Regions from separate parts of the Saccharothrix coeruleofusca genome, predicted to be linked through region 2. Evidence: riboswitches for the same ligand, from Rfam matches in the RefSeq annotation. Region 2 holds a riboswitch; the other holds the start of a gene.
The links. A riboswitch is a leader RNA that binds a small molecule or an ion and turns the genes downstream of it on or off. The one in region 2 is predicted to bind thiamine pyrophosphate.
Positions count from the first base shown of each region.

Region 1: linked by a shared signal. The riboswitch ahead of thiO (glycine oxidase ThiO) and the one ahead of JOF41_RS35165 (thiamine ABC transporter substrate-binding protein) in region 2 are both predicted to bind thiamine pyrophosphate.

Region 1 covers NZ_JAGINV010000001.1:7,144,509-7,158,896, forward strand. Annotated here, with positions in the region: gene JOF41_RS33105 (dioxygenase family protein) at 1-763, opposite strand, end outside; gene thiE (thiamine phosphate synthase) at 763-1,425, opposite strand; TPP riboswitch at 1,470-1,581, shown strand; gene thiO (glycine oxidase ThiO) at 1,567-2,601, shown strand; gene thiS (sulfur carrier protein ThiS) at 2,601-2,801, shown strand; gene JOF41_RS33125 (thiazole synthase) at 2,803-3,564, shown strand; gene JOF41_RS33130 (MarR family winged helix-turn-helix transcriptional regulator) at 3,656-4,096, shown strand; gene JOF41_RS33135 (class I SAM-dependent methyltransferase) at 4,115-4,927, opposite strand; gene thiD (bifunctional hydroxymethylpyrimidine kinase/phosphomethylpyrimidine kinase) at 4,937-5,758, opposite strand; gene thiC (phosphomethylpyrimidine synthase ThiC) at 5,758-7,407, opposite strand; gene JOF41_RS33150 (hypothetical protein) at 7,593-8,348, shown strand; gene JOF41_RS33155 (LysE family translocator) at 8,235-8,831, opposite strand; gene JOF41_RS33160 (peptide deformylase) at 8,866-9,453, opposite strand; partial or broken gene JOF41_RS33165 (DUF3263 domain-containing protein) at 9,564-9,848, shown strand; gene JOF41_RS33170 (LytR C-terminal domain-containing protein) at 9,947-10,576, shown strand; gene JOF41_RS33175 (AAA family ATPase) at 10,596-12,755, opposite strand; gene pssA (CDP-diacylglycerol--serine O-phosphatidyltransferase) at 12,774-13,727, opposite strand; gene JOF41_RS33185 (phosphatidylserine decarboxylase) at 13,731-14,388, opposite strand, start outside.
Region 2 covers NZ_JAGINV010000001.1:7,533,808-7,548,195, forward strand. Annotated here, with positions in the region: gene JOF41_RS35125 (AAA family ATPase) at 1-525, shown strand, start outside; gene JOF41_RS35130 (ABC transporter ATP-binding protein) at 612-2,546, opposite strand; gene JOF41_RS35135 (methylated-DNA--[protein]-cysteine S-methyltransferase) at 2,588-3,085, opposite strand; gene JOF41_RS35140 (AlkA N-terminal domain-containing protein) at 3,082-4,344, opposite strand; gene ychF (redox-regulated ATPase YchF) at 4,424-5,503, shown strand; gene JOF41_RS35150 (Uma2 family endonuclease) at 5,627-6,181, opposite strand; gene JOF41_RS35155 (mannosyltransferase) at 6,491-7,735, shown strand; gene JOF41_RS35160 (4a-hydroxytetrahydrobiopterin dehydratase) at 7,660-7,953, opposite strand; TPP riboswitch at 7,987-8,103, shown strand; gene JOF41_RS35165 (thiamine ABC transporter substrate-binding protein) at 8,091-9,128, shown strand; gene JOF41_RS35170 (ABC transporter permease) at 9,104-10,723, shown strand; gene JOF41_RS35175 (ABC transporter ATP-binding protein) at 10,720-11,691, shown strand; gene JOF41_RS35180 (GNAT family N-acetyltransferase) at 12,091-12,606, opposite strand; gene JOF41_RS35185 (ABC transporter permease) at 12,609-13,448, opposite strand; gene JOF41_RS35190 (ABC transporter ATP-binding protein) at 13,445-14,388, opposite strand, start outside.

The DNA of each region.
Region 1 (14,388 bases), 390 kb from region 2:
GGACCGAGCGCTTGGACAGGCCGTACCAGAAGCCCTCGACGGCGGTGCGGGGCGACGACGGGTCCGCGCCCGCGCCCGCCGCGCCCATCGCCACGAACAGCGGCGCGAAGTGCTCGGTGCGGGGGTGCGCGATGCCCGCGGCGGGGGCCTTGCGCTGGAAGTCCAGCAGCGCGTCCACGTCGCCGCCTGCCAGCGCGCGGGCGGCCCAGTCGTCGAACTCGGCCGACCACGACGGCGGCTGGTAGTCCGGGCCCGCCGGGAAGTCCACGCAGCTGAGGTTGTGCGTGAGGAACCCGCTGCCGACCACCAGCACGCCCCGCTCGCGCAGCGGCGCGAGCCTGCGGCCCAGGTCGAACAGCCCGCGCGGGTCGAGGCTGGGCATGGACACCTGGAGCACCGGGACGTCGGCTTCGGGGAACATCTCCTTCAGCGGCACGTACGCGCCGTGGTCCAGGCCGCGTTCCGGGTCCTGGGCCACGGGTTCGGCGCCGCCGACGAGCTTGGTCACCTCCTCGGCCAGCTCGGGCGCGCCGGGCGCGTCGTAGGTGACCTCGTAGTAGCGCCGGGGGAAGCCCCAGAAGTCGTAGGTGAGCGGCGTCGGGCGGGTGGCCCCCAGGGTCAGCGGGGACTCCTCCCAGTGCGCGGAGACGACCAGGATCGACTCCGGTCGCGGCAGCTCGGCCGCCCACGACCGCAGCTCGCCGGTCCACCGCTCGTCGTCGGCCAGCGGGGGAGCCCCGTGGCCCAGGTACAGCACAGGCATCACGGGGTCGAGAGTACGCCCTCTAGTTGAAACTTCAACCACGATGCCGCGGCCCTCGGGTCCTCGGCCTCGGTGATCGCCCGCACCACCACGATCCGGCGCGCCCCGGCGGCCAGCACCTCCGGCAGCCGCTCCCGGTCGATGCCGCCGATGGCGAACCAGGGGCGGTCCACGCCCGCCGCCGCGGTGGCCCGCACCAGGTCCAGCCCCGGCGCGGGACGGCCCGGCTTGGTCGGCGTCGGCCAGCACGGGCCGGTGCAGAAGTAGTCCACGCCCGGCTCGGCCGCCGCCGCCCGCGCCTGCGCCACGTCGTGCGTGGACCGGCCGATCACCACGTCCTCGCCCACGATCCGGCGGGCCAGCGGCACCGGCAGGTCGTCCTGGCCCAGGTGCAGCACGTCGGCGTCCACCGCCAGCGCCACGTCCGCGCGGTCGTTGACCGCCAGCAGCGCGCCGTGCCGGGCGCACGCCTCGGCCAGCACCTCCAGCGCGGCGATCTCCTGCTTGGCCTCCAGGCCCTTGTCCCGCAGCTGCACGACGTCCACCCCGCCCGCGAGCGCGGCGTCGGCGAACTCGGCGAGGTCGGGGCGGTTCGGGGTGCAGAGGTACAGCGTCGCGTCCGCGAGCCGCCGCCTGGTCGTGGTTGCGTCGAGTCCTGGCACGGGCTGGAAGGTAACCGCCCGCCGCGGCCGTGCGCTACGGTGGAGGCGGTCCGCACGGGAGCCCGGAGGACACCGGGCTGAGAGGGAGCGTGGTTCGCTCCGACCGTCGAACCTGATCCGGGTCATGCCGGCGCAGGGAGCGTGAGTGCCTTGGCAGTGCAGGTCACCGTCCTCGGGGGCGGCGTCATCGGCCTGTCCGTGGCGTGGTTCGCCGCGCGGGACGGCTTCCCGGTCACCGTCGTCGACCGCGGCTCGCCGCACGGCGGCTCGTGGGTCGCGGGCGGGATGCTCGCCCCGATCACCGAGGCGTGGCCCGGTGACGAGCACGTGCTCGACCTGGGCGTGGAGTCGCTGGAGCGGTGGCCCTCCTTCGCCGCCGACCTCGGCCTGGAGCTGAGCGAGGTGGGCACGCTGGCGGTGGCCGTCGACCGCGCGGACGCGCAGGTGCTCGACCAGCTGTGCGCCTACCTGGGCACGCGCGGCCGCTCCGCGCGCCGGGTGACCGGGCGCGAGCTGCGCGGCCTGGAGCCGGGGCTGGGCCCGTCGGTCCGAAGTGGACTGCACGTGCCCGGCGACCTCTCCGTGGACAACCGGGCGCTGCTGGACGCGCTGCGCGCGGCGTGCCGGGACCACGGCGTGCGGTTCGCCGAAGCCGAGCCAGGGGCCGAGCCCGAGACCGCGTCCGGTCGGAACGGCGGTGTCACGGTGATCGCGGCAGGGGCGTGGAGCGGCGGGCTGCACCCGAAGCTGCGCGGGGTGATCCGCCCGGTGAAGGGCGAGATCCTGCGCCTGGCCGCCCGACCAGGCGCGCTGCCGCCGCCCCGGCACACCGTCCGCGCGCACGTCGAGGGCAGGCCGGTCTACCTGGTGCCGAGGCCGGGCGGGCTGGTGCTCGGCGCCACCCAGTACGAGGCGGGCTTCGACACCGGGGTCAAGGTGCGGGGCGTGCTGGACCTGCTGCGGGACGCCGAAGCGGTGTGGCCCGCGATCACCGAGTACGCGCTGGTCGAGTCGGCCGCCGGGTTCCGCGCGGGCAGCCCGGACAACGCGCCCGTCGTGGACTGGCTGGAACCGGGCGTGCTGGCCGCCACCGGCCACCACCGCAACGGCCTGCTGCTCGCGCCGGTCACCGCGCGGCGGGCGCTCGCCCTGCTGCGCGAGAGGGAGGACAGCTGATGAAGGCCAAGGTCAACGGACGGGTGCGGGAGCTGGCCGAGGGGGCCACCGTGGCCACCGTGGTGGCGCTGCTGGGCACGCCGCCCAGCGGGGTCGCCGTCGCGCTGGACGGCGAGGTGGTGCCGCGCGCGGCCTGGGACTCCACCGCCGTGCCCGAGGGCGGCGCGGTCGAGGTGCTCACCGCCGTGCAGGGGGGCTGACGTGGACGACCCGCTGGTCATCGCCGGGCGCGAGTTCCGCTCCCGGCTGGTCATGGGCACCGGCGGCGCGGCGAACCTGGCCGTGCTGGAGCGCGCGCTGGTGGCGTCGGGCACCGAGCTGACCACCGTCGCCATGCGGCGCGCGGACGCGGGCGGCGGCACCGGCGTGCTGGAGCTGCTGCGCCGCCTCGGCATCGAGGCGCTGCCCAACACCGCGGGCTGCCGCACCGCGGCCGAGGCGGTGCTGACCGCCCGGCTGGCCCGCGAGGCGCTGGGCACCAACTGGGTGAAGCTGGAGGTGCACGCCGACGAGCGCACCCTGCTGCCCGACCCGGTGGAGCTGCTGGACGCGGCCGAGCGGCTGGTCGACGACGGGTTCGTGGTGCTGCCCTACACCAGCGACGACCCGGTGCTGGCGCGCAGGCTGGAGGACCTGGGCTGCGCCACGGTGATGCCGCTGGGCTCGCCGATCGGCACCGGGCTGGGCATCCGCAACCCGCACAACATCGAGCTGATCGTGGCCCGCGCGTCGGTGCCGGTGATCCTGGACGCGGGGGTGGGCACCGCCTCCGACGCCGCGCTGGCCATGGAGCTGGGCTGCTCGGCGGTGCTGCTGGCCACCGCGGTGACCCGCGCGCAGGACCCGGAGCGGATGGCCTCGGCGATGCGCGGCGCGGTCGAGGCGGGCAGGCTGGCCCGGCTGGCGGGCCGCATCCCGCAGCGGTTCTGGGCGCAGGCGTCCAGCCCGGCGCTGGATCGGTGATGGCCCATCGGGCGGTGGTCGGCGCGGGCGGCATGATGGATGCTTGAGCACCCGTGCTCCGTCCTGTCCACCGACCGAGGAGGAACGTGCCGTGACGGCACCGTTGACCGACCAGGTCGAGGACGCCACCGCGCGCCTGTACCTGGCGATCGGCAGGCTCGCGCGCCTGCTGCGCCGGACCGGGTCCCCAGGGCTCGGTCCCGGCGCGGTGTCCGCGCTGGCCACCCTCGCCCGGTGCGGCCCGATGCGGCTGGGCGACCTCGCCACCAAGGAGGGGGTCGCCCCGCCGACGCTCTCGCGGATCGTCGCCGCGCTGGTGGAGGCCGGGTACGTGCGCCGGGAGCCGGACCCGCAGGACGGCCGCGCCTGGCTGGCCACGCCGACCCCCGAGGGCGAGACGATGGTCTCCGGGGTCCGCTCGGCCCGCGTGCGCGAGCTGCAGCGCCGCATCGAGCAGCTCTCCCCGGAGCACCAGTCGGCGCTGGTCAACGCGCTGGGCGCGCTGGAGGAACTGGTGGGCGAGGCGCACTAGCGGTCAGAACCTCGGCGGTCAGAACCGGTACCGCACCAGCCTGCCCGAGTCGCGCAGGCCGGGCAGCAGCGCCAGCACCTTCATCGCGATCCGCCCGCCGCGCGGCAGCTTGTCCAGGTGCGGCAGTTCGACGCTGCGCAGCGACTGCACCAGCTCGACGCCCCACGGCTCGATCGACCGGGGGTCGTCCATGCCCCAGTGCAGCGTCGCGCCCGCGTTGCGCACCGCCGGGACCAGCTTCTGCAGCTTGATCCCGAGCGTGCCGTAGGCGTCGAACAGCAGCTGCCCGCCGGGGAAGTGGCCGGTGATCCGCCGCACCAGCCGCTCCACCTCCTCGGCCCGCAGGTACATCGTCAGGCCCTCGAACACGGCCACCACCGGCCGGTCGGCGGGGACGGCCTCCAGCCAGCCCTCGGCGGTCACCGAGGTGGCCAGCAGCCGGTAGTCGCCCGGCGGGTCGGGCAGCAGCTTGCGCCGCAGCTCGACCACTTCGGGCAGGTCCACGTCCACCCAGCGCACCGACGGCGGCGGCGCCATCCTGCGCGCCCGCGTGTCCAGGCCGCAGGCCAGGTGCAGCACGGTCGCCTCGGGCGTGGCGGCCAGGAACTCGGCGGTCCAGTCGTCGAGCACCCTGGCCCGGATCGCCACGCCGATCGCCGAGGTGCCCCGGATGCCGGTCCTGGCGAAGTCGTAGTCGATCCGGGCCACCGCCTCGGCCGCCGCGGTGTCGTGCAGGACGGAGTCGGGCCGCGCGCTGTCCAGCGCCCTGGCGTACAGGGTCGCCAGCATCGTCTCCTGAGTGCCCGTGAACGTGATCGCCTCGCGCGCCATCGCGCCACGCTAGTGCGACCCGTCCGCCAAGCGCCACAACGGGGACACGGGGCCGACGCCCGCGCCCAGCGGGTAGGCGGCCCGCACCGAGCGGACGATGAACTCCTTGCCGAACCGCACCGCGTCGGGCACGCTCTCGCCCCTGGCCAGCCGGGAGCAGATCGCCGAGGCCAGGGTGTCGCCGCTGCCGTGGGTGTGCGGCACGTCGAAGCGGGGGCCGAGCAGCTCGACGAACTCCGCGCCGTCGTAGAGCACGTCCAGGCACTCCGGGTCGTCCCACAGGTGGCCGCCCTTGACCAGCACCCACCGCGGCCCCAGCGCGTGCAGCGCCCGCGCGGCCTCGCGCTGGTCCGCGCGCGAGCGCACCTCCAGGCCGGTGAGCAGCCGCACCTCGTCCAGGTTCGGCGTCACCAGCGTCGCGCGCGGGAACAGCTCGTCGCGCAGCGCCTTGAGCGCGTCGTCGGCCAGCAGCTGGTGGCCGTGCATGGACGCGGCCACCGGGTCGACCACGAACGGGATCGTCCGTCCGATGTGGACCCGGTCGCACGCTTCGGCGACCGCCTCGATGATGCCCGCCGACGCCAGCATCCCGGTCTTGGCCGCGTTCACGCCGATGTCGCCCGCCACCGCCTCGATCTGGGCGGCCACCACCTCCGGCGGGATCTCGGTGTAGCCGGTGACGCCCAGCGAGTTCTGCACGGTCACCGCGGTGACCGCGGTCATGCCGTGGACGCCGCACGCGAACAGCGCGCGCAGGTCCGCTTGCAGGCCCGCACCACCGCCGGAATCCGATCCGGCGATGGTGAGGACCCTGGGGGGTGTTCGCTCCATCACTCCACTACCGGCAGGTAGACCTTGCCGCCCTGGTCGCTGAACTGGTGGGACTTCTCGGACATGCCCGCCTCGATCGCCTCGACCGTGGACAGCCCGCGCTCCTCCGCGTACCGCCGCACGTCCTGGGTGATCTTCATCGAGCAGAACTTGGGACCGCACATCGAGCAGAAGTGCGCGGTCTTCGCCGGCGCCGCGGGCAGCGTCTCGTCGTGGAACGAGCGCGCGGTGTCCGGGTCCAGCGACAGGTTGAACTGGTCCTCCCAGCGGAACTCGAACCGCGCCTTGGACAGCGCGTCGTCCCAGTCCTGCGCGCCGGGGTGGCCCTTGGCCAGGTCCGCCGAGTGCGCCGCGATCTTGTAGGTGATCACGCCGGTCTTCACGTCGTCCCGGTTGGGCAGGCCCAGGTGCTCCTTGGGCGTGACGTAGCACAGCATCGCGGTGCCCAGCCAGCCGATCTGGGCCGCCCCGATGGCCGAGGTGATGTGGTCGTAGGCGGGCGCGATGTCGGTGGCCAGCGGCCCGAGGGTGTAGAACGGCGCCTCACCGCACCACTCCTCCTCCAGCCGCACGTTCTCCGCGATCTTGTGCATCGGCACGTGGCCGGGCCCCTCGATCATCACCTGCACGTCGCGGGCGCGGGCGATGTGGGTCAGCTCGCCCAGCGTGCGCAGCTCGGCGAACTGCGCCTCGTCGTTGGCGTCCGCGATCGAGCCCGGCCGCAGGCCGTCGCCCAGCGAGAACGTCACGTCGTAGGCGCGCAGGATGTCGCACAGCTCCTCGAAGTGCGTGTAGAGGAAGCTCTCCTTGTGGTGCGCCAGGCACCACGCGGCCATGATCGACCCGCCGCGCGAGACGATGCCGGTGACCCGCTTGGCGGTCAGCGGCACGTACCGCAGCAGCACGCCCGCGTGCACGGTCATGTAGTCCACGCCCTGCTCGGCCTGCTCGACCACGGTGTCGCGGTAGACCTCCCACGACAGCTTCGCCGGGTCGCCGTCGACCTTCTCCAGCGCCTGGTAGATGGGCACGGTGCCGACCGGCACCGGCGAGTTGCGCAGGATCCACTCGCGGGTCTCGTGGATGCGCTTGCCGGTGGACAGGTCCATGATCGTGTCGGCGCCCCAGCGGGTCGCCCACACCATCTTCTCCACCTCCTCCTCGATGGAGGAGGACACCGCCGAGTTGCCGATGTTGGCGTTGATCTTCACCAGGAACTTCTTGCCGATGATCATCGGCTCGGCCTCGGGGTGGTTGCGGTTGAGCGGGATGACCGCGCGCCCGGCGGCCACCTCGTCGCGGACGAACTCGGGGGTCATCGACTCGCGGGCCGCGATGAACCGCATCTCGGGGGTGATGACCCCGGCCTTGGCGTAGGCCAGCTGGGTCACCGCCCCGCCGATCGGCTCGCGGTCCCCGATCCACCCCGCGCGCAGCGCGGGCAGTCCGCTGTGGACGTCGATGGTGGCGTTGGAATCGGTGTACGGACCGGAAGTGTCGTACAGGTCGACGTGCTCGCCGTTGGTCAGCTCCACCCTGCGGAAGGGCACCCGCACCCCGTCGCCCACCTCGCGGTGGACCTTGCGGGAGCCCGAAATCGGGCCGGTGGTGACAGCGGGCCGAACCGAGCGGTCGTCAAGTGCCGTCACGACGTTTCCTCCCTACGCCGGCATTACCCGGTCAGGTTCCGGCGGTCGGCGGCGCCGGGTCCCTCGACCCAGCCGCCCTCTCAGCCCGCTACGGCGCGAGCTCCCGCGTGTTGAGTTGTCCGCCCGACCATAACCACGGCCGGGTGCGGATGCCAAGGCCGCCGGTTTCGGTCTAAGTTCTCCGCGTGGCTGATCACCAGCCGTTCCCGCCCGGAGGCAGGCGCGTGGAACGCCCCGCCGTCGCGTCGCCGTGCCCCTCGTGCGGGGACCTGGCCGGTCGCGGCTACCCCGCCTGCCGGTTCTGCGCCGAGCTGGTGGACCAGTACTGGCTGGCCGACTGGCAGGTGCTGCTGGCCGCCGAGCAGCTGGCCGAGGGCGGCGCGGGGGAGCGCGAGCTGGCCGAGCTGGTGCTCGCCGACGAGGTCGGCAAGTACCCGTGGACCTGCGTGGACTGGGCGATGACGCTGGTCGGCTGCTCCCAGTGCGGCGCCGAGCCGGGCACCGGGCCGGTGGACTGCGTCCGGTGCGCGATGTCCGACGCGCTGCGCTGGTCCTGGGACCACGCCGGGTTCCCGAAGTCGATGACCGCGGGCGAGCACGCGCTGCGCGTGGCGCGGGCCACCCTGCGCGCCCCGCACCGCCACCGCGACCCGGTGGTCGGGGCGTGGCGGCTGCTGATGCCGTTCCTGCTGGTCGGCCACCTGCCCACGGTGGGGCAGGTGCGGCGGCTGCGCGCCCAGGTCCTCGCGGGCGCCTACGAGGAGCTGGCGCGCTGCGCCGACCACGGCGAGCTGATCGGGTTCCCCGAGCTGCCGTGGCTGCGTCCGTCACCGAGCGGAGAGCACCAGCCGAAGCCCCAGGGCGACCAGGACCGCGCCGGAGACCCGCTCCAGGGTGCGGCGGACCCGCGCGCGGGAGAGCCGGCCTCGGACCCGGTCTAGCACGACCACCACGACCAGGTACCACGCCGTGTCCACCAGCACCCAGACCAGCGCGAACAGCAGCAGCACGCTCCTGCCGCCGCCCGCGGGCAGGAACTGCGGCAGGAACGAGACGGCGAACACGCCCAGCTTCGGGTTGGCCAGGTTCACCACCAGGCCCGCCCGGAAGGCGTGGCTCGCGGGCGGCGGCGCGGTCACCGGCTCGCTCGCCGACCGCCACGCCTTCACGCCCAGGTAGACCAGGAACACCGCGCCGGTGATCCGCAGCGCGTGGTAGGCGATCTCGGACGCGGTCAGCAGCACCGACAGCCCCAGCGCGGCGGCCACCGCCCAGCAGGCCACGCCGACCTCCATGCCCGCGACCGTGGCCAGCGCGCTGCCGCGCCCCCGGACCGACTGGCGCAGGACCAGCGCCGTTCCGGGGCCGGGCGACAGTGCGATCAGGAAGGACGCCGCGACGAGCGCGGCCGCGCTGCTCCACACGCGACCATCGTCACCGGGGTGTCCAGCGGTTTTGTCAGCCCTCGTCGTCCTCGTCGGCGAACGGGTCCGGCGAGGTCGCCGGGTCCCAGGACAGGCCGGGCACGCCCCACCCGTTGGCCTTGAGCATCTTCTTCGCGGCCCGCTTGTGCCGCCCGACCAGCCGGTCCAGGTACAGGTGGCCGTCGAGGTGGTCGGTCTCGTGCTGCAGGCAGCGGGCGAAGAACCCGGTGCCCTCGACCTCGACGGGCTTGCCGTCGCCGTCCACGCCGGTGACCTTCGCCCAGCTCGCCCGGCCGGTCGGGTAGGACTCGCCGGGCGCGGACAGGCAGCCCTCGTAGTCGTCGTCCGGGTCGGGCATGCCCAGCGGGATCTCGGAGGTCTCCAGCACCGGGTTGACCACCACGCCGCGGTGCCGCACGCCCTCGTCGTCCGGGCAGTCGTAGACGAACAGGCGCTGGTCGATCCCGATCTGGTTGGCCGCGAGGCCGACGCCGCGCGCCGCCGCCATGGTCTCGAACATGTCCTCGATGAGCGTCCGCAGCGCGTCGTCGAAGACCTCGACCGGGCGCGTCGGGTGGTGCAGGACCGGGTCTCCCGCGATCCGGATCGGGTGAACTGCCATGACCGGCAGCCTAACCAGGCGGGCCGGGGACGCGCCGACCGATGAGCCGACCCGGTCGAAGATCACGTGATGTAATGGGGCGGCACGCACCGACACGGCTGAGGAGCCCGATGGACGCCGCAGAGGCACTGGCGCCGGCGGAGGGGCCGGACGACGGTTTGGACGACCGCGAGCGCCAGATCCTGGCCTTCGAACGCCAGTGGTGGAAGTACGCGGGCGCCAAGGAGCAGGCCATCCGCGAGCTGTTCGACATGTCGGCGACCCGGTACTACCAGCTGCTCAACGCGGTGGTGGACAAGGAGGCGGCGCTGGCGGTCGACCCGATGCTGGTCAAGCGGCTGCGCCGGATCAGGTCCGGCAGGCAGCGCGCCCGCGCGGCCAGGCGGCTGGGCGTGACCGGGCCGGGTGTGACCGGGCTGGGTGCGACCGGGCTGGGTGCGACCGGGCTGGACCCGGCCGACTCGGACGTGGCCGACTCGGACGTGGCCGACCGATGAGCAACCCCGAACCGACCGGCTCCACGCGTCCGACGCGAGCCGCGGGCTACGCCCTGCTCGCGGTCGCCGCGGCGTCCCTGGTGCTCGGCGTGGTGTCGCTGTTCACCGGCGGCGAGGACACCTCCGGCGCGCAGCCGGGGCAGCCACCGGCCTCGACGGCGGGCTCGCCGACCTCCGACGCGCCCCCCTCGGCACCCGCCGAGACGACCACGGACGCGCCCACGAGCACGGACACGACCACGGACACGACCACGGGCGCGCCCGCGACCACGACGACCGCGCCCGCGACGGACACCCCGCCCCCGCCGGTCACCCCGGAGAACCGGCAGCCGGTGCGGGTCTACAACAACAGCACCGTGCCCAACCTGGCGGCCAGGGCGTCCACCGAGGTGCGCTCCCTGGGCTGGCAGGTCACCGAGACCGACAACTACTCCCAGGGCCAGATCCCCACCACCACGGTCTACTTCCGGCCGGGCACCGACGAGGAGGCGCAGGCCAAGCAGCTGGCCGAGCTGATCGGGGCCAGGGCGGAGCCGCGCTTCGAGGGCATCGTCAAGGCCCACCCCGGCATCATCGTGATCGTCACCAACGACTACCGGGGCCCCAACCCGAAGGCGGGGTCCTGACCGGTCCCGCCCGCGCGCGTCAGGCGCGCTGGCGGGACTCGGCGTAGGCGGCCAGCGACGCCAGCTGGGCCGGGTCCAGGGAGGGCCGCACGGTCTTGCGCGCGGTCGCCAGGTGCGCCGCGGTGACCGACGCCGCCGCCAGGTCCTCGCGCATCGCGGTGAGCGCGGCCTCGCGGATCAGCGCCGCGCAGTCCGCCGCCGAGTAGCCGTCCAGCTCCGCCGCCAGCGCGGGCAGGTCCACGTCCGCCGCCAGCGGGGTGTTGCGCGCCGACGCGCGCAGGATCTCGGCCCTGGCGTCGGCGTCCGGCGGCGGCACGTAGACCAGCCGCTCCAGCCTGCCCGGCCGCAGCAGCGCCGGGTCGATCAGCTCCGGCCGGTTGGTCGCGCCCAGCACGATCACGTCCCGCAGCGGCTCCACGCCGTCCAGCTCGGTCAGCAGCGCGGCCACCACGCGGTCGCCCACGCCCGAGTCGGCGGACTGGCCCCGGCGCGGGGCCAGCGCGTCCACCTCGTCCAGGAACACCAGCGCGGGCGCGGCCTCGGCGGCCCGGCGGAACAGCTCCCGCACCGCCCGCTCGGACTCGCCGACGAACTTGTCCATCAGCTCCGCGCCCTTGACCGAGAGCACGTTCAGCCTGCCGGTGCCCGCCAGCGCGCGGATCAGGAACGTCTTGCCGCAGCCGGGCGGGCCGTACAGCAGCAGGCCGCGCGGGGGAGCCACGCCCAGCCGCGCGAAGGAGTCCGGGTAGCGCAGCGGCCACAGCGCGGCCTCGGTCAGCGCCTGCTTCACCTCGACCATGTCGCCCACGTCGTCCAGGGTGAGCCCGCCGGTGCGCAGCGTGTCCGAAGTGGACATGGAGATCGGCCGGACCGTGTCCAGCGCGCCGATCAGGTCCTGCTGCGCCACCAGCGGCTCGTCGTCGGCGCGCTGGCGCAGGGCGGAGCGCACGGCGGCCTCCCGGCGCAGCGCGACCAGGTCGGCGGCGACGAAGCCGGGCGTGCGGTCGGCCACCGCCTGCAGGTCCACGTCGGCGTCCAGCGGCACGTCGCGCAGCAGCACCCGCAGCAGCTCCCGGCGGGTGGCGGCGTCGGGCAGCGGCAGCACCAGCTCGCGGTCGACCAGCTCGGGGGCGCGCAGGCGGGGGTCGATGGCCTCGGGGTGGGCGCTGGTGACCACCAGGACCACGCCGGGGCGGGCCACGGCGGCCTTGAGCGCCTCCAGCACGACGGTGGCCACCGGGGGCGGGTCGGTGGCCGGGAGCAGCGCCTCCACGTCGGTGAGCAGCAGCACGGCGGGCGCTTGCGCGGCCACGATCGCGTCGGCCAGGCGCTGGGCGGCGGCGTTGGCCTCCAGCACCGCGATGCCGGGCGCGGCGATCTCGGTGGTGGTCGCGCCGACGCTGTGCGCCACCGCGCGGACCAGGGTGGTCTTGCCGACCCCCTCGGGGCCGCTGACCAGCGCGGCCAGCCTCGGCGCGGCGCCCAGCCTGGTGAGCAGCTCGGGGCGGGTGAAGGTCAGGTCCAGCCACTCGGCCAGCCGCTTGGCGGCGTCCTGCTGGCCGATCAGGTCGGCCACCGGCACCGCGTCGGGGTGGCGCGGCGCCTCGGCGGGCGCGGGATCACCGGTGCGGGCCCCGTCGCGCCAGCTCACCACGGTGGTGGGCTGCACCGCGACCGGGCCGGGCGGCTCCGCCGAGGTGATCGTCAGCAGCTCGTTGGTCCAGGTCAGGCCGATCGCGTTGGACAGCTTGCGGCGGGTGGCGCTGACGTCCGAGCCGGGCGGCGGCGCGAGGTCCTGGGGCAGCAGCGAGACCGCGTCGCCCACGGTGAGGACCTTGCCGGTCAGCGCCATGCGCAGGGTCTCGGGGGTCAGCGCGGTGCTGGCCAGCCGGGAGCCCGCGACGGTGATCGCGCGGGCGGCGGCGACCTCCACCGGGGCCACCACGACCTCGGAGCCCTCGGTGACGCCCAGGTTGGACAGGGTCACGTCGTCGACCAGCACCACGCCGGGCGGCCCGTCGCCCGCGGCGGCCAGCGCGGCGCTGACCCTGGCGCCGGTCAGCCGCACCGCGTCCCAGGCGCGCAGGCCCAGCGCGTCGAGGACCTCCGGGTGCAGCCGCACCACCCCGCGCCGGGTGTCCAACGCCGAGGGGGACAGCCGGGCCGTCAACGTGATCACGCGAAGAGCCTAGGCTCTTCACTCCCCCCGGCGCAGCCCGATCCGCCGCCAGCCGCGCCGCCTGCCCCGCCCGGCCTCGGGCACCACCTGGGTGGGGTCGACCGCCCGCCGGGGCCGCCGCACCGCCCGCATGGCCGCGCCCGCGACGCGGTTGCGGATCGGCCGGTGCAGCCCCAGCCGCCGCGCGGCCACGCCGTGCGCCCGCCGGATGGCCCGCCGGTCGGCGGCGGGCACCTCCCACGCCTCGGGGTGGCGGGCCAGCCAGCGGTAGCGGCGCACCGAGTACGGCAGGTGCGCCAGGTACACCACCTCGGCGGCGATGAGCGCCACCAGCGGGAACGTGATCACCGCGGCGGCCAGCAGGCCCACCAGCACCAGCAGCGGCGCGACCGCCCGCGCGGGCACCCTGACCGCCTTCACCGACACCGTCGGGATGCGGCTGACCAGCAGCAGCGCCACGGCCACCGTCCACACCGCGACCACCGGGCGCTGCGACCACCAGCCGCCCGCGCCCAGCTGCTCGTCCAGGATCAGCGGCAGCAGCAGCAACAGCCCGCCCGCGGGCGCGGGCACGCCGACGAAGAACTCCTTGGCGTAGGGCGGCTGCTCGACCTCCAGCAGGGTGTTGAACCGGGCCAGCCGCAGCACCATGCACACGCCGAAGATCAGCGCGACGACCCAGCCCTCGCGGCTGCCGTCGAACCGCCAGACGTAGACCACCAGCGCGGGGGCGATGCCGAAGGACACCGCGTCGGCCAGCGAGTCCAGCTCCGCGCCCATCTTGCTGGTGGCGTCCAGCAGCCGGGCCAGCCTGCCGTCCAGGCCGTCGAAGACGGCGGCGGCGGCGATCGAGCCGATCGCCGCCCCGTACATGCCGACCATCGCGAAGTGCACGGCCGACAACCCCGCGCACATCGCGAGCACGGTGATCGCGTTCGGCAGCAGTCGAACGCCCGGCCCGCCGGGAGCCACCGGTCAGACCTCCGGGAGCTCGGCGAGGACGGTCTCGCCGCCGATGGTGCGCTGGCCCGCCTCGACCAGCACCCGGCTGCCGCGCGGCACGTACAGGTCGACCCGCGAGCCGAACCGGATCAGGCCGTAGGTCGCGCCCGCGACCACCGCGTCGCCCTCGGCCACCTGGCACACGATGCGCCGCGCGACCAGGCCCGCGATCTGCACCACGACCAGGTCGTGGCCCGCGTCGGAGCGCAGCCACACGGTGTTGCGCTCGTTGTCCTCGCTGGCCTTGTCCAGGTCCGCGGACAGGAACTTGCCGGGCCGGTAGGAGACCTGCCGGACGGTGCCGGTCACCGGGACGCGCTGCACGTGCACGTCGAACACCGACAGGAACACGCTGATCCGGGTCATCGGCTCGGCGCCGAGGCCCAGCTCGGCGGGCGGCAGGGCCTCCACGACGTGGGAGACGGTGCCGTCGGCGGGGGCCACGGCCAGGCCGGGGCGGGTGGGGGCGGTCCGCTTGGGCTCGCGGAAGAACCAGGCCACCCACGCGGTCAGCACCGCGCCGATCACGCCCAGCTTGGGGGAGACCCTGCGGAGCAGGAATGTCGCCACCGCCGCGCCTGCCACGAAGGGGCGGCCGGCGGGGTGCATCGGGGGGACGACGCCCCGAGCG
Region 2 (14,388 bases):
GCGCTGACCGACGTGATCAACGGCATGGGGCAGAACACCCGCAGCATGACCCTGCGCACCTACGTGCTGGCCGCGCGGCTGGAGGAGGTCGCGGTGGCGGCCAGCACGCGGCTGGAGCGGATGAGCCAGGGCCGCTACCGGTTCGTGCACTCGACCGAGGCCGGGCCGCGCGGGACGCGCGGCGGGCTCGGGCTGGACGTGCTCGACGACTACTCCGGCCAGCGGCGGCCCGCGAAGACGCTGTCCGGCGGGGAGTCGTTCCTGGCCTCGCTGGCGCTGGCGCTGGGCCTGGCGGACGTGGTGGGCGCCGGGGCGGTGCTGGACACGCTGTTCATCGACGAGGGCTTCGGCACGCTGGACGCGGACACCCTCGACCTGGTCATGACCACGCTGGACGAGCTGCGCGAGGGCGGTCGGGTGGTCGGGCTGGTCTCGCACGTGGAGGAGCTGCGGCAGCGCATCCCGACCCGGCTGAGGGTCCGCAAGGCCCGCACCGGCTCGACGCTGCAACTCGTGACCGGCTGACCCCGCGTCGGCAAGTACTACCCGTGCCCCCTCGCCGAGCGCGTAACTACTACCCGCGCCTGTGAGGAGCACGGGCCGGGTAGTAGTCAACGGCCGGTTTCGGTGGGTCGGGTAGTACTTGCCGACGCGGATGGGGGGAGCAGGTCGCCGCGGTAGGCGGAGGCCTGGAGCTCGAACAGCTCGTGGTAGTGGCCGCGGGCGGCCATCAGCTCCTCGTGGGTGCCCTGCTCGACGATCCGGCCCCGGTCCAGCACCACGATCCGGTCGGCGTTGCGGATGTTGGCCAGGCGGTGGGTCACCAGGACCGTGGTGCGCCGGGCGGTCGCCCGGCGCAGGCCCTCGAACACCCGCGCCTCGGCCTTGGCGTCCAGCGCCGCGGTCGGCTCGTCGGCCACCAGCACCGCCGCGTCCCGGTAGGTGCCCCTGGCGATGCCCATCCGCTGCCACTGGCCCCCCGACAGGTCCTGCCCGTCGTTGAACTGCCGCGACAGCACGGTGTCCGGCCCGGCGGGCAGCGACGCGATCACCTCGTCCGCGCCCGACCCGGTCACCGCCTCCCGCCACGCCGCCCCGTCCGGGTCCTCCCGGTCCAGCCGCCCCACGGTCACGTTGGTCCGGGCGGTCATCGGCCACCGCGCGGGCTCCTGCGCGATCACCGCCACCGACGAGTGCACCGAGCGCAGGTCGGCCTCGGCCAGGTCGACGCCGTCCCACCGCACCGTGCCCGAGGTCGCCGGGAACAGGCCGGTGAGCACCTTGCCCAGGGTCGTCTTGCCCGACCCGTTCTCACCCACCAGCGCGATCACCTCGCCGCGCTCGACGGTCAGGTCCACGTCCCGCAGCGCGGGCTCCTCCTTGCCCGGATAGGTGAACGACACCCCCGTCAGGGTGATCCGCTCGGGGTCGTGCGGGGCCTGGACCCCGGTGGACCGCTGCCGCCGCGCGGCGCCCTCGTCGATCAGCTTGAGGTAGAAGTCGATGTAGAACGAGTCCTCGTACAGCGAGTTCACCGAGCCGGTGGTGGCCGACAGCGCGGAGAACCCGGTCCGCATCGCCAGCACCGCGGTGCCCGCCAGCGCCAGGTCCAGCGCCCCCGCGTACAGCAGCAGCCCCAGCACCGCGTACGCCGCGCCGGTGCCCACCCCGGCCAGCGCCCGCCCCAGCAGCCGGACGCCGTTGGTGCGGTGGGCCATCCGGATCTGGTCGGCCATCAGGCTCTCCGCGATCCGGCGGTGCTCGGCCAGCAGCCGCTCCTGCAGCGTCAGCGCGTGCCGCTCCAGCGAGAACTCGCGGAAGGTGGCCACCTCCTCCACCACGCGCTGCCGCATGGTGCGGGTGACCGAGTCCAGGAAGTGCTCGTAGCGCAGCCGCGACATCCGCCCGGCCGCCCACGCGTTGGCCGTCGCGGCCAGCAGCAGCGCGGGCGCCAGCCACGGGTTGAGCAGCGCCACCGTCACCACCGCGGCCAGCAGCGTGATCGTGGACGACAGCAGCGCGGTCAGCTGGCGCAGGCTGGTCTCCAGGCTGCGCACCCCCTGCCTGCCGCCCTGCCTGGCCAGCTCCCGGAAGTCCGCGTCCTCGAACGCCAGCAGCTCCACCCGCACCAGCGCGGCGGTCACCTCGTCGTTGGCCGCGCGCGTGACGCGCGGCTGCAACGAGCTCTCCACCGCCGCCACCGCCGCGTCCAGCGCCGCGCGCAGCGCGTAGGACCCGACCACCACGGCCAGCGCGGGCAGCGACTGCGCCAGCCGCTGCGGCGTCGGCCCCTCGCGCAGCAGCGCGGCGAACACGTCCGCGGTGGCCAGCAGCCCGAACGCGGTGACGCAGCCCGACAGCACGTGCACCGCGACCGCCAGCGCGGTCAGCTTCGGCGACGTGCGCCAGGCCAGCGCGCCCACCAGCCGGATCGCCCTGGGCAGGCTGCGCACCGCCGTGCCCAGGCTGACCCGCACCGCCTTGCGGCTGCGCTTGGCCCACTCCGGCGTGGCGACGTTCTCGACCCCGATCAGCACCCCCGTCACCGGTCCAGGTAACCGCTCGGACCGGCGACGCGCCACCGGGTTCAGCGCTGCTCGTGGTCGAGCAGCCACCGCTTCACGTCCGGGCCCCAGCGGAACCCGCCGACCGCGCCCCCCGTGCGCACCACCCGGTGGCACGGCACGAACAGCGTCGCGGCGTTGCGCGCGCACGCCGTCGCCGCCGCCCGCACCGCCGCCGGGCGGCCCGCCAGCAGGGCGTACTCGGTGTAGCTGACCGGCTTGCCCGGGGGCACCGAGCGCAGCACCTCCCACGCCCGCTCCAGGAACGCCCCGGACCGCTGCCGCACCGGCACGTCGTCGATCGCGGCCAGGTCGCCCGCGTGGTAGGCGCGCACCGCCCTGGTCACCGCGCCCAGGTCGCGGCGCGGGGCGACGGCGTCGGGCCGCAGCGACGGCGAGACCTGCGGCAGCAGGTCGTCCAGCTCGGCGGTCCAGCCGCTGGCCAGCACCGCGCCGTCGGCGGCCACCACCGCGGTGAACGGGCCGATCGGGGTCTCGACGGTCGACGTGAACGCGGTCACGCGGTCCTCCTCAGGTGCATGGCGGCGTAGGAGCGCCACGGCCGCCAGTGGTCGGGGGTGAGCGGTACGTCGGGTGCGCCCAGCACGCGCATCACGACGTGGTCGGCGACCTCCGGCCCGACGCCGGGGAACGCCGACAGCTCGGCGCGCAGGTCGTCGGCGTCGCGGCCGACGTCGACCACCAGCCTGCCCTCGGCCAGCGCGCGGGCCACCGGCGAGTCGATCGCCGACGGCGCGGGGTACAGGTGGGTGATCGGCCCGTCCGGGACCTCCAGCGGCTCACCGGGGGAGACGTGGCCCAGTGCGCGCAGCAGCGTCTCCGCGCCGTCCACGCTGCCCGGCACCCGCACGCCGGGCCGGGCCAGCACCAGCGGGCGCAGCACCGGGTCGCGGCCCAGGAAGGCGTCCACCGCCTGCGGGTCGGCGTCCAGGTCGAGCAGCCGCCGCACCCGGCTCACCGCCGTGCCCAGGTCGCGCAGGTCGGCCAGCCGCAGCGAGCACGACACGTGCCCGTCGGCGGGGGTCAGGCGCACCGTGGCCGGGCCGTGCGGCAGCCGCAGCGAGCGGGCGTAGGTGCCGTCGGAGACGTCCTCCACACCGGGGATGGCCTCGGCGCGGAAGAACGCCAGCAGCCCCTCGGCGTCGAACGGCGGCCGGTAGGGCAGCCGCAGCGTGATCCGGCCGGTCGTGCCCACCGCCGACCGGGCCGCGCGCATCCGCGAGGGCGTGCAGGCGAACACCGCGCGGATGGTGTCGTTGAACTGCCGCACGCTGGCGAACCCGGCGGCGAAGGCCACGTCGGCGAACGGCAGGTCGGTGGTCTCGATCAGCAGCCGCGCCGAGTGCGCCCGGTGCGCCCTGGCCAGCGCCAGCGGTCCCGCGCCGACCTCGGCGGTGAGCACCCGCGACAGGTGCCGCTCCGAGTAGCCCAGCCGCCGGGCCAGACCCGGCACCCCCTCGCGCTCCACCACGCCGTCGGAGATCAGCCGCACGGCCCGCGCGGCCAGGTCGGCCCGCAGGTTCCACTCCGGCGAGCCGGGCACCGCGTCGGGCAAGCAGCGGCGGCACGCCCGGTAGCCCGCGGCCTGCGCGGCGGCGGCCGTCGGGTAGAACTCGGCGTTGTGCCGCTTGGGCGTCACCGCGGGGCAGGACGGGCGGCAGTAGATCCGGGTGGTGCGGACGGCGAGGATGAAGCACCCGTCGAACCGGGCGTCGCGGGCCGCGACCGCCCGGTAGGCGCGTTCGGTGTCGAGCAGCACGCACACCACTCTGCCAGCGGGGACGTCCGAGGTCTCGCGGAAATCGGACACGGGGGCGCAGCGCGTAGACTGCTGGTCCGTGAGCCTGACCCTCGGTATCGTCGGCCTGCCCAACGTCGGCAAGTCCACCCTGTTCAACGCCCTCACGCGCAACGACGTGCTCGCGGCGAACTACCCGTTCGCGACCATCGAGCCCAACGTCGGCGTGGTGCCGTTGCCGGACGCGCGACTCGGCAAGCTGGCCGAGATCTTCGGCTCCGAGCGCGAGGTGCCCGCCGTGGTGTCCTTCGTCGACATCGCGGGCATCGTCAAGGGCGCGTCCGAGGGCGCGGGCCTGGGCAACAAGTTCCTCGCCAACATCCGCGAGGCCAACGCCATCTGCCAGGTCATCCGGGTCTTCGACGACGAGGACGTGGTGCACGTCGACGGCCGCGTCGACCCGGCCAGCGACATCGAGACGATCAACACCGAGCTGATCCTGGCCGACCTGCAGACGCTGGAGAAGGCCGTCCCGAGGCTGGAGAAGGAAGCCCGCACCCAGAAGGACCGGCGGCCCGCCCTGGAGGCGGCGCAGCGGGCCAAGGCGATCCTCGACGGCGGGCGCACCCTGTTCGCCGCGCAGTCCGAAGTGGACACCTCGCTGCTGCGCGAGCTGAGCCTGCTCACCACCAAGCCGTTCCTCTACGTCTTCAACGCCGACGAGGCCGTGCTCACCGACGAGGCCAAGCGCAAGGAGCTGCGCGAGATGGTCGCCCCGGCCGACGCGGTGTTCCTCGACGCCAAGGTCGAGTCCGAGCTGCTGGAGCTGGACGAGGAGTCGGCGCGCGAGCTGCTGGAGTCCATCGGCCAGCCGGAGCCGGGGCTGCACGCGCTGGCCCGCGCGGGGTTCCACACGCTCGGCCTGCAGACCTACCTGACCGCCGGGCCCAAGGAGGCGCGGGCCTGGACCATCCCGCAGGGCGCCACCGCGCCGCAGGCGGCGGGCGTGATCCACACCGACTTCGAGCGCGGGTTCATCAAGGCCGAGGTGGTCTCGTTCGACGACCTGGTCGAGGCGGGCTCCATGGCGGCGGCGAAGGCGGCGGGCAAGGTCCGCATGGAGGGCAAGGACTACGTCATGGCCGACGGCGACGTGGTCGAGTTCCGCTTCAACGTCTGACCCGCGAGTCGCGCATCCGGGTAGGGCGAACCGCGCGTCCGGGTTGCCGGGTAGTAGTTGTGCGCCCTCGCGGTCGTGTCGGGTAGTACTTGCAGGCGGGGTGGGCGCGTGGCGCCCACCTCCCTACCGGCGGCCGGTGGCGAGTGCGCCCAGGTCCAGGTTGATGTCGAACGGCACTGAACGCTGGAGCGAGTGCCGGAAGATCCCCGCCGGCGCGTATGCCTTCGTGGGCGTGTCCAGCTCGTAGACGTGCACGACGGGCGTGGTGTCCTCGTCCTCAACGCACCAGTAGTGCCGGATGCCTGCCTCGGCGTACTTGCGCAGCTTGACGTTGAAGTCGCGGTGGGCGGATTCCGGTGAGACCACCTCGACGACCAGCGCGACGTCCGCGGGCTCGAACCACGTTCGGTTCGGGTCGTATCGCGCGGTGGACACCAGCAGGTCCGGTTCCGGGCGGTTGCGGGCGTCGAGTCGGATCGTCATCTCGCGCTCCACCTCGAAACCGTCCGGGGCCTGGTCCATGAGCGCGACCGTGAGTCCGGTGATGAACCGGCCGTGCCACGACCGCTGGGGCCGCAGGGAGAAAGGGGCACCGTCGATCACTTCGACGTGGCGCGGTGTTCCGGAGAAGTGGTCGGAATCGTCCGCGAACCGGCCTTCCGGGCGCGGAGGTGGCATCAGGTCAAGCTACTGTGCTGTCGCGATGTCGACATGTCGCCGCCTGGGGGCGGTACACCGGGACGTGGGGCCTCCTCGGTCGAGGAGGCCCCACCCGGCGTCAGCGGACCTCGTTGCGGCTGTGCCGGGCGAGCGCGAAGACGCCCCCGGCGGTCGCCAGCATCCCGAAGGCGGCGACGGTGAACACGACGATGTCGGCGGTCATGCATATCCCCTTGCTGCGGTTGATCTCCCACTCCTCTTGACGTACGAGTACCCGGATTCGTGCCCCGGTAGTCGCGTAATTCACACCATCGTGGAGGCAGTGCTGTGAACCTGCGTGCCCTGGAAGCCCGCGCGCTGGCCTTCGCGCCGTGGATCTTCGGGCTCTCGCTGCTGGGTCACCTGGCGATGGTCGCGCTCCAGGCGAAGATGACCATGATCGACCTGATGGTCTACCGCAACGCCTCGCCCGAGCTGTTCACCGGTCAGCTGTACCAGTGGCGGCTCAAGGAGTTCTCCGACCAGTTCGCGCTGCCGTTCACCTACCCGCCGTTCTCCGCGCTGGTGTTCGTGCCGCTGTCCTGGGTGCCGTGGGGCGTGGCGCGCTGGTTCTGGCAGCTGCTGTGCCTGGCCTGCCTGTGGTTCCTGGTCCGCGCCGCGCTGCGGCTGGTCGGCTCGGCCGAGCCGCGCCGGGTGCTGCTGTGGACCGGGCTGCTGGTCTGGGTCGAGCCGGTGCGCACCACGCTGAACTACGGGCAGGTCAACCTCGTGCTGGCCGCGCTGCTGATCGGCACGGTGGTCAGCGCCCGGTCGTGGGTGGCGGGCGCGGGCGTCGGCGTCGCGGCGGGGGTGAAGCTGACCCCGGCGATCTCGGGGCTGTACTTCCTGGCCACCCGCCGGTGGGCGGCGGCGGTGTGGTCGTTCGTCGCGTTCGGCGTCACCGTCGGCCTGGGCTACCTGGTGTCGGCCGGGCAGTCGCACCAGTTCTGGTTCCAACTGCTGGGCGACGCGGAACGGGTGGGGCCGGTCGGCTCGGCGATCAACCAGTCGCTGCGCGGCGCGCTGTCGCGCACGGTCGGCCACGACGTGGGCAGCGGGCCGCTGTTCCTGCTCGGCGTGGCCGTCGCGGCGGCGCTGGCGCTGTGGGCGCTGCGCGCGGCCGTGCGGGCGCGCGACACCCTCGCCGGTGTGGTGGCCGTGCAGTTCCTGGGACTGCTGGTGTCGCCGATCTCCTGGAGCCACCACTGGGTGTGGGTGGTGCCCGCGCTGATGTGGCTGGTGTACCGGGGCGGCCACCGGCTGTGCGCGGTGGCCGCGTGGGTCTGGGTGGTGGCGATCGGCAGCTTCCTGATCTCGTTCCTGCTCAGGGTGCAGCCGTCGATCTGGACCATCCCCAGGCCCTGGTACTACTCGGCGCTGGGCTGGGTCTACCCCGCCGCGGGCGTGCTGACGCTGGTCGCCATCGCGGTGGCGCTGAGAGGGCGTCAGGGCGGGCGTCAGGACAGCGCGTCGAGCACGCCGTCGATCTCCTCCGCCAAGGAGACGTCCAGCGCGGTGATGCCGCCCAGGTAGTGGGTGCTGCACCGGAACGTCAGCGTCCGCCAGCGGATGTCGATGTCCGGGTGGTGGTCGTCGTTCTCGGCGATCTCGGCCACCCGGTTCACCACCTGGATCGCCCGGGTGAAGCTCGCCAGCTCCACGGTGCGCACCAGCGCGGCGTCCTGGGCGCTCCACTCCGGCAGTTTCGCCAGCTCCGCGTTGAGCTGGTCGTCGGTCAGCAGCTCGGCCATGGGCCTGATCGTGCCACCGGATGCCGTAAAATGCCCGATCACCACGGGAGTCCGGTGTCGCGCCGGGCTGAGAGGAGGGCACGCCAGCCCTCGACCGTCCGCACCTGATCCGGGTAATGCCGGTGTAGGGAGAGATGATGCTCCGACCACTGCTGACCGCTGCCTGCTCGCTGGCGCTGCTCACCGCCTGCTCGGTGACCGGCGGCGGCCCCGAGCCCGCCGCCGGGGAGCGCGTGGTGACGCTGGTGACCCACGACTCCTTCGCCGCCAAGCCGGAGACGCTGGAGGCGTTCAAGAACGAGACCGGCATCACCATCAAGACGCTGGCCGGCGGTGACGCCGGTGAGCTGACCAACAAGCTGGTGCTCACCAAGGGCAACCCGATCGGCGACGTGGCCTTCGGCGTGGACTCCACGTTCGCCTCGCGCGCGGTCGAGGGCGGCGTGTTCGCCGACTACGCCAGCCCCGAAGCGGACAAGGGCGCGCAGCGCTACCGGATCGACAGCGCGAACCTGCTGCACGCGGTCGACGTCGGCGACGTGTGCCTGAACATCGACGTGGCCGCGCTGGCGGCGGTGGGCGAGCCGCGCACCTACGCGGACCTGCTCGACCCCAAGTACAAGGACATGCTGGTGGTCGAGGACCCGGCCACCTCCTCGCCCGGACTGGCGTTCCTGCTGGGCACCGTCGCCGAGTTCGGCGAGTCCGGCTGGCAGGACTACTGGCGCGGGCTCAAGGCCAACGGCGTCAAGGTGGTCAGCGGCTGGGAGGAGGCCTACGGCCAGGACTTCTCCGGCTCCAGCGGCAAGGGGCCGCGGCCGATCGTGGTCTCCTACGCCTCCTCGCCCTCGGCCGAGATCGGCGAGGACGGCGTGCCGCGCACCAAGGCGCTGCTGGACACCTGCTACCGCCAGGTCGAGTACGCGGGCGTGCTCAACGGCACCAAGCACCCCGAGGACGCCCGGAAGGTGCTGGACTTCCTGCTCTCCGAGCGGTTCCAGGCCGACGTGCCCGAGCAGATGTACGTCTACCCCTCGCGCGAGGGCGTGGCGCTGCCCGAGGCGTGGGCCAAGGCCGCGCCGCTGCCCGGCACGTCGCGGACCCTGCCCGCCGAGCGGGTGGACGCGGGCCGCGAGCAGTGGGTGCAGCAGTGGCGCGCGCTGGTGCAGGGCTGACCGCGCGCGCTGGTGCGGGGCTGACCGGGAGGGCGCGCGTCGGCTGGTCGCTCGCGGCGCTGGTGCCGCTGGCGTTCCTGGGCGTGTTCTTCGCCTGGCCGGTGCTGGCGATCGTCGGGCTCGGCCTGGACGAGGGCGGCGTGCTGCCCGCGCTGGCCGACCCGGCCACCTGGGACCTGGTCGCGTTCACCCTCGGCCAGGCCGCCGCGGCCACCGCGCTGGCGCTGCTGGCCGGGATGCCGGTGGCGTTCCTGCTGGCCCGCTGCCGGGTGCCCGGTGCCGCGGTGGTGCGGGCGGCGGTGATGGTGCCGTTCGTGCTGCCGACGGTCGTGGTGGGGCTGGCGTTCCGGGCGCTGTGGCCCGACGGCGGCGTGCTGCCGATCGTGCTGGCCAACGCGTTCTTCAACGTCGCCGTGGTGGCGCGCACGGTCGGCGGGCTGTGGGCGCGGGTGGACCGGCGGGCCGAGGACGCGGCGCGGGCGCTGGGCGCGTCGCGGCTGCGGGCGTTCACGTCGGTGGTGCTGCCCGCGCTGGCGCCCGCCGTCGGCTCCGCCGCGTCGGTGGTGTTCCTGTTCTGCGCCACCAGCTTCGGCGTCGTGCTGGTGCTCGGCGGGGCCCGGCACCGGACCCTGGAGACGGAGATCTACCTGCGCACGGTCGAGCTGTTCGACCTGTCCGGCGCGGCGGCGCTGTCGCTGCTCCAGTTCGCCGCCGTGCTCGCCGCGCTGCTGCTGGGCGCGGTGGCGCGGCGCAGGCGCGAGTCCGGGCTGCGGTTGCGGGTGGAGCCGCCGCGCAGGCCGTCGGGCGGCGAGTGGGCCGTCGTGGCGGCGGCGTGGGCGGTGGTGCTGGCGCTGCTGACCCCCGTGGTGGGACTGCTGATCCGCTCGGTGTCCGCAGTGGACGGCTGGAGCCTGGCGGGCTACCGCGCGCTCGCGGGCACCGGGGAGCGCGGCACGCTCGCGGTGTCCGGGCTGGACGCGGCGGTGAACTCGGTGCGCGTGGCCACCGACGCCACGCTGCTGGCGCTGGCGGTGGGCGTGCTGTCGGCGGTGGTACTGGTGGGCCTGCGGCGGACGGGCTCGTGGTTCGCCGAGGCGCTGGACACCGCGCTGATGCTGCCGCTGGGGGTGTCCGCGGTCACCGTCGGCTTCGGCTACCTGATCACCGTGGACGCGCTGCGCACCTCACCGGTGCTGGTGCCGCTGGCCCAGGCCCTGGTGGTCACGCCGCTGGTGGTGCGAATCGTGCTGCCGGTGCTGCGCGCGGTGGACACCCGGCTGCGGCAGGCCGCCGCCGCGCTGGGCGCGAGCCCGTGGCGGGTGTGGCGGGAGGTGGACTTCCCGCTGGCCGCGCGGTCGCTGCTGGCCGCGGCCGGGTTCGGGTTCGTGGTGGCGCTGGGCGAGTTCGGCGCGACCAGCTTCCTGGCCCGACCGGACGCGCCCACGCTGCCGGTGGTGATCGCCCGGCTGATGTCGCGGCCGGGGGAGTTGAACAGCCAGATGGCCTACGCGGCGTGCGCGCTGCTGATGGTGGTGACGGCGGTGGCCGTGCTGCTGGTGGAGCGGCTGCGGGTGCCCAGCGGCGGGGAGTTCTGATGCTGGAGTTGACCGGGCTGGGCGTGCGCTACGGCGACGTGACCGCGGTGTCCGATGTGGACCTGACCATCGGCGACGGCGAGGTGGTGGCGCTGCTCGGGCCGTCCGGGTGCGGCAAGTCGACCCTGCTGCGCGCGGTCGCGGGCCTGGAGCGGCCCAGCGCCGGAGCGGTGTCGTGGGACGGCGCGGACCTGGCGGGCACCCCCGTGCACCGGCGCGGGTTCGGCCTGGTGTTCCAGGACGGGCAGCTGTTCCCGCACCGCGACGTGGCGGGCAACGTGGCGTTCGGGCTGCGGATGCTGCGGGTCGAGCGCGAGGAGCGCGCCAAGCGGGTGACGCGGCTGCTGGAGCTGGTGGGGCTGGCCGGGTACGAGCGGCGGCGCGTCACCGAGCTGTCCGGCGGCGAGCAGCAGCGGGTGGCGCTGGCGCGGGCACTGGCACCCGAGCCGAGGCTGCTGCTGCTGGACGAACCGCTGTCGGCGCTGGACCGGGCCCTGCGGGAGCAGCTCGCGCTGGACCTGGCGCGGCTGCTGCGGGAGACCGGCACGACCGCCCTGGTCGTCACGCACGACCACGACGAGGCGTTCACGCTGGCCGACCGGGTCGCGGTGATGAGGACCGGTCGGATTCGGCAGGTCGGGCCGCCGTCGCAGGTGTGGCGGGAGCCGGTGGACGTGGAAGTGGCGCGGTTCCTGGGGTGCGGCAAGGTGCTGCCACCGGAGGCGGCCCACGCGCTGGTGGGGGTGCGAGCGCGGGTCGGGTTGCGGGCCACGGCGCTGCGGGTGGCGGGCGACGGGCCGCTGGCGGGGGTGGTGGTGGAGCGCGTGCACCGACGGGACCACGTGCGGCTGCTGGTCGAGCTGGACGGGGAGCGGTACGAGGCGGTGGGGCCGGTGGGCGGCCGCTGGGAGCCGGGGGAGCGGGTGCGGCTGGCCGTGGACCCCGACGGCGTAGCCATCATCGGCTGACCCCACCCCCGCGAGTCGAACGCTCAGGTAGCGCGAGTCGAACGCTCAGGTGCCCTGAGTTCGTCGTTCGGGTTGGGTTATCCATCGAAGGGTGCGCTCGCCGCGCGGCAGGTCGCCAAGGACGGCGCTCGCGGGCCCCCCGCTTCGCGCGCGCAGCCTTGGTGCGTCGGCAAGTACTACCCGACGAGGGCGGGAAGGCCGGTACCTACTACCCGACGTGGGTGGGTCCGTGGTGCGTCGGCAAGTACTACCCGAGGTGCGGCGGAAGCGCGGCGCAGGGCGCGAAAGTGCGGGTCGGGTGCGCGAATGTTGAGTTCAGGGTGTCTGAGCGTTCGACTCGCGGGGGCGACACGCCCAACACGCCCATGATCGGGTGACGCGGGGAGCGGGCGTGATCGGTCACGTGGGGCGGTCCAGGGCGTACTCGACGTCGCCGTGCTCGGACCCCTCGATGGGCACGGGCCACTGCTCGTGGAACGTGCGGACGTGCTTCAGGCCGACCTTCTCCAGCACGCGCCGCGACCCGGTGTTGACGGTCATGGTGGTGGCCACGACCCGTGTCACGCCCAGCTCCTGGAAGCCCTTGCGGACCAGGGCGCGGGCGCCCTCGGTGGCGTAGCCGCGACCCCAGCAGTCCGGGCGCAGCCGGTAGCCCAGCTCGGCGACGCCGTCGCCCGCCGGGCTCAGCTCGAACCAGCCGACGAACGCGCCGGACGCCTTCTCGTGCGCGGCCCACCAGCCGGTGGGCCTGCCGAGCAGCTTGGGCAGCACCTCCCGCACCACCCGGTCCCGGTCCACCGGCCTGCCGTCCTCGATGAACCGCATGACAGCCGGTTCACCGAGGAGGGCCACCACGTCGTCCAGGTCGGACTCCGCGAACTCGCGCAGCACCAGGCGCTCGGTCTCCAGGAACAACGTCAGTTGTCCTTGGTGGCCATGCGCATCGCCGCCAGGGACAGGCCGATCAGGACGTAGCAACCCGCCAGCGCCGTGCTGCGCCACAGCTGGTCGGTGGGCAGCGGGTCGCGCATCACGTCCGCCAGGCTGTTCCACGACGACGTGATCAGGTACGGGTGCAGCCAGTCCAGCGCCTCGAACACGCCCAGCACGTTGAACAGGATCACCCCGCCCAGCGTGGTGGCCATGACCACCAGCGGGTGCTCGGTCGTGGTGGAGATCGCCAGCGCCACCGCGGCCACCCCCCACACCTGGACGGTCACCAGCAGCACGGTCAGCGCGATGCGGCCCACCGCTTCGACGAACGGCAGGGTCGTGCCCGACAGGGTCAGCATCCCCTGACCGCCGAACAGGATCGCGCCGGTGACCGCGCCGACCAGCGCCATCAGGGCGGTCGCGATCAGCGTCATCGCGGCCACGCCGAACGCCTTGATCGCCAGCAGCCGGACGCGCCCGACCGGGGCCAGCAGCAGTCCGCGCAGCGTGCCGTGCTGGGCCTCGCCCGCGATGCCGTCCGCCGCCCAGATCGCCCCGATCAGGGGCAGCAGCAGCGGCAGCGACAGGAACAGCGTGAACACCGGCAGCACCAGGCCGTTGCCCGCGATGATCGCCGCCAGCCCCGGTCCCAGCGGGCCGTCGCCGTCCATCGCCACCCACATGCCGACCCCGGCGACGATCGGGACCAGGCACAGCGACAGCAGGCCGAAGAACGTGCGCGGCCTGCGGATGATCCAGCGCAGCTCCGAGCGCAGCTGCCTGCCGAGGGGAGCGCGGACTGCGGTGGTGGTCGCGGTGGTCATCGCGTCCCCTCCTCGATCGTGTCGACGGCCGACAGGTGGTGGTCGGCGTCCTCGGCCTCGGTCAGCCTGGCGAACAGCTCCTCCAGGCCGGTGCGGGCCCGTCGCGCCTCGTGCACCGGGACACCGGCCTCGACCAGCGTCCGCAGCACCTCGGGGGCGTCGGTGCCGATCAGCTCCACGCGCACGCCGTCGTCGTTGGGCCGCGCCGAGATCCGGCCCGCCCGCAGCGCGTTGAGCGCCTCGTCCACCTGCGGCGTGCTGACCAGCAGCGCGCTGTTGTCGGCCCGCAGCAGCTCGGCCAGCTCGCCCTGCGCGACCACGGTGCCGCGGTGCAGCACCGCCACGTGCGTGCAGGTCGCCTCGATCTCGCTGAGCAGGTGCGAGGACACCAGCACCGTGCTGCCCGCCCCGTGCAGGTCGGCGATCACCTTGCGCACCTCGCGGGTGCCCGCCGGGTCCAGGCCGTTGGTCGGCTCGTCCAGCACGATCAGCTTGCGCGGCACCAGCAGCGCCGCGGCCAGGCCCAGCCGCTGCTTCATGCCCAGCGAGTAGCCGCGGTAGCGCCGGTGCGCGGCCCCGGCCAGGCCCACCCGCTCCAGCGCGTCCTCCACGGCCCGCTTGATCGCCCCGCCCGCCAGCAGCGGCTCGAACGCCGCCGCGCGCAGCAGGTTCTCCCGACCGGACAGGAACGGGTGGAAACCCGGACCCTCGACCAGCGCGCCGACGTGCGGGAGCGCCGTGGCGGCGCCGTCGGGCAGCGCCTCCCCCAGCAGCTCGACCTCCCCCTCGGTCGGCCGCACCAGCCCGAGCAGCATCCGGATGGTGGTGGTCTTGCCCGACCCGTTGGGGCCCAGCATCCCCAGGACCGCGCCCTCGGGCACGTCCAGGTCCACCCGGTCCACCGCCACCGTTCTCCCGTACACCTTGCGCAGTCCCCGCG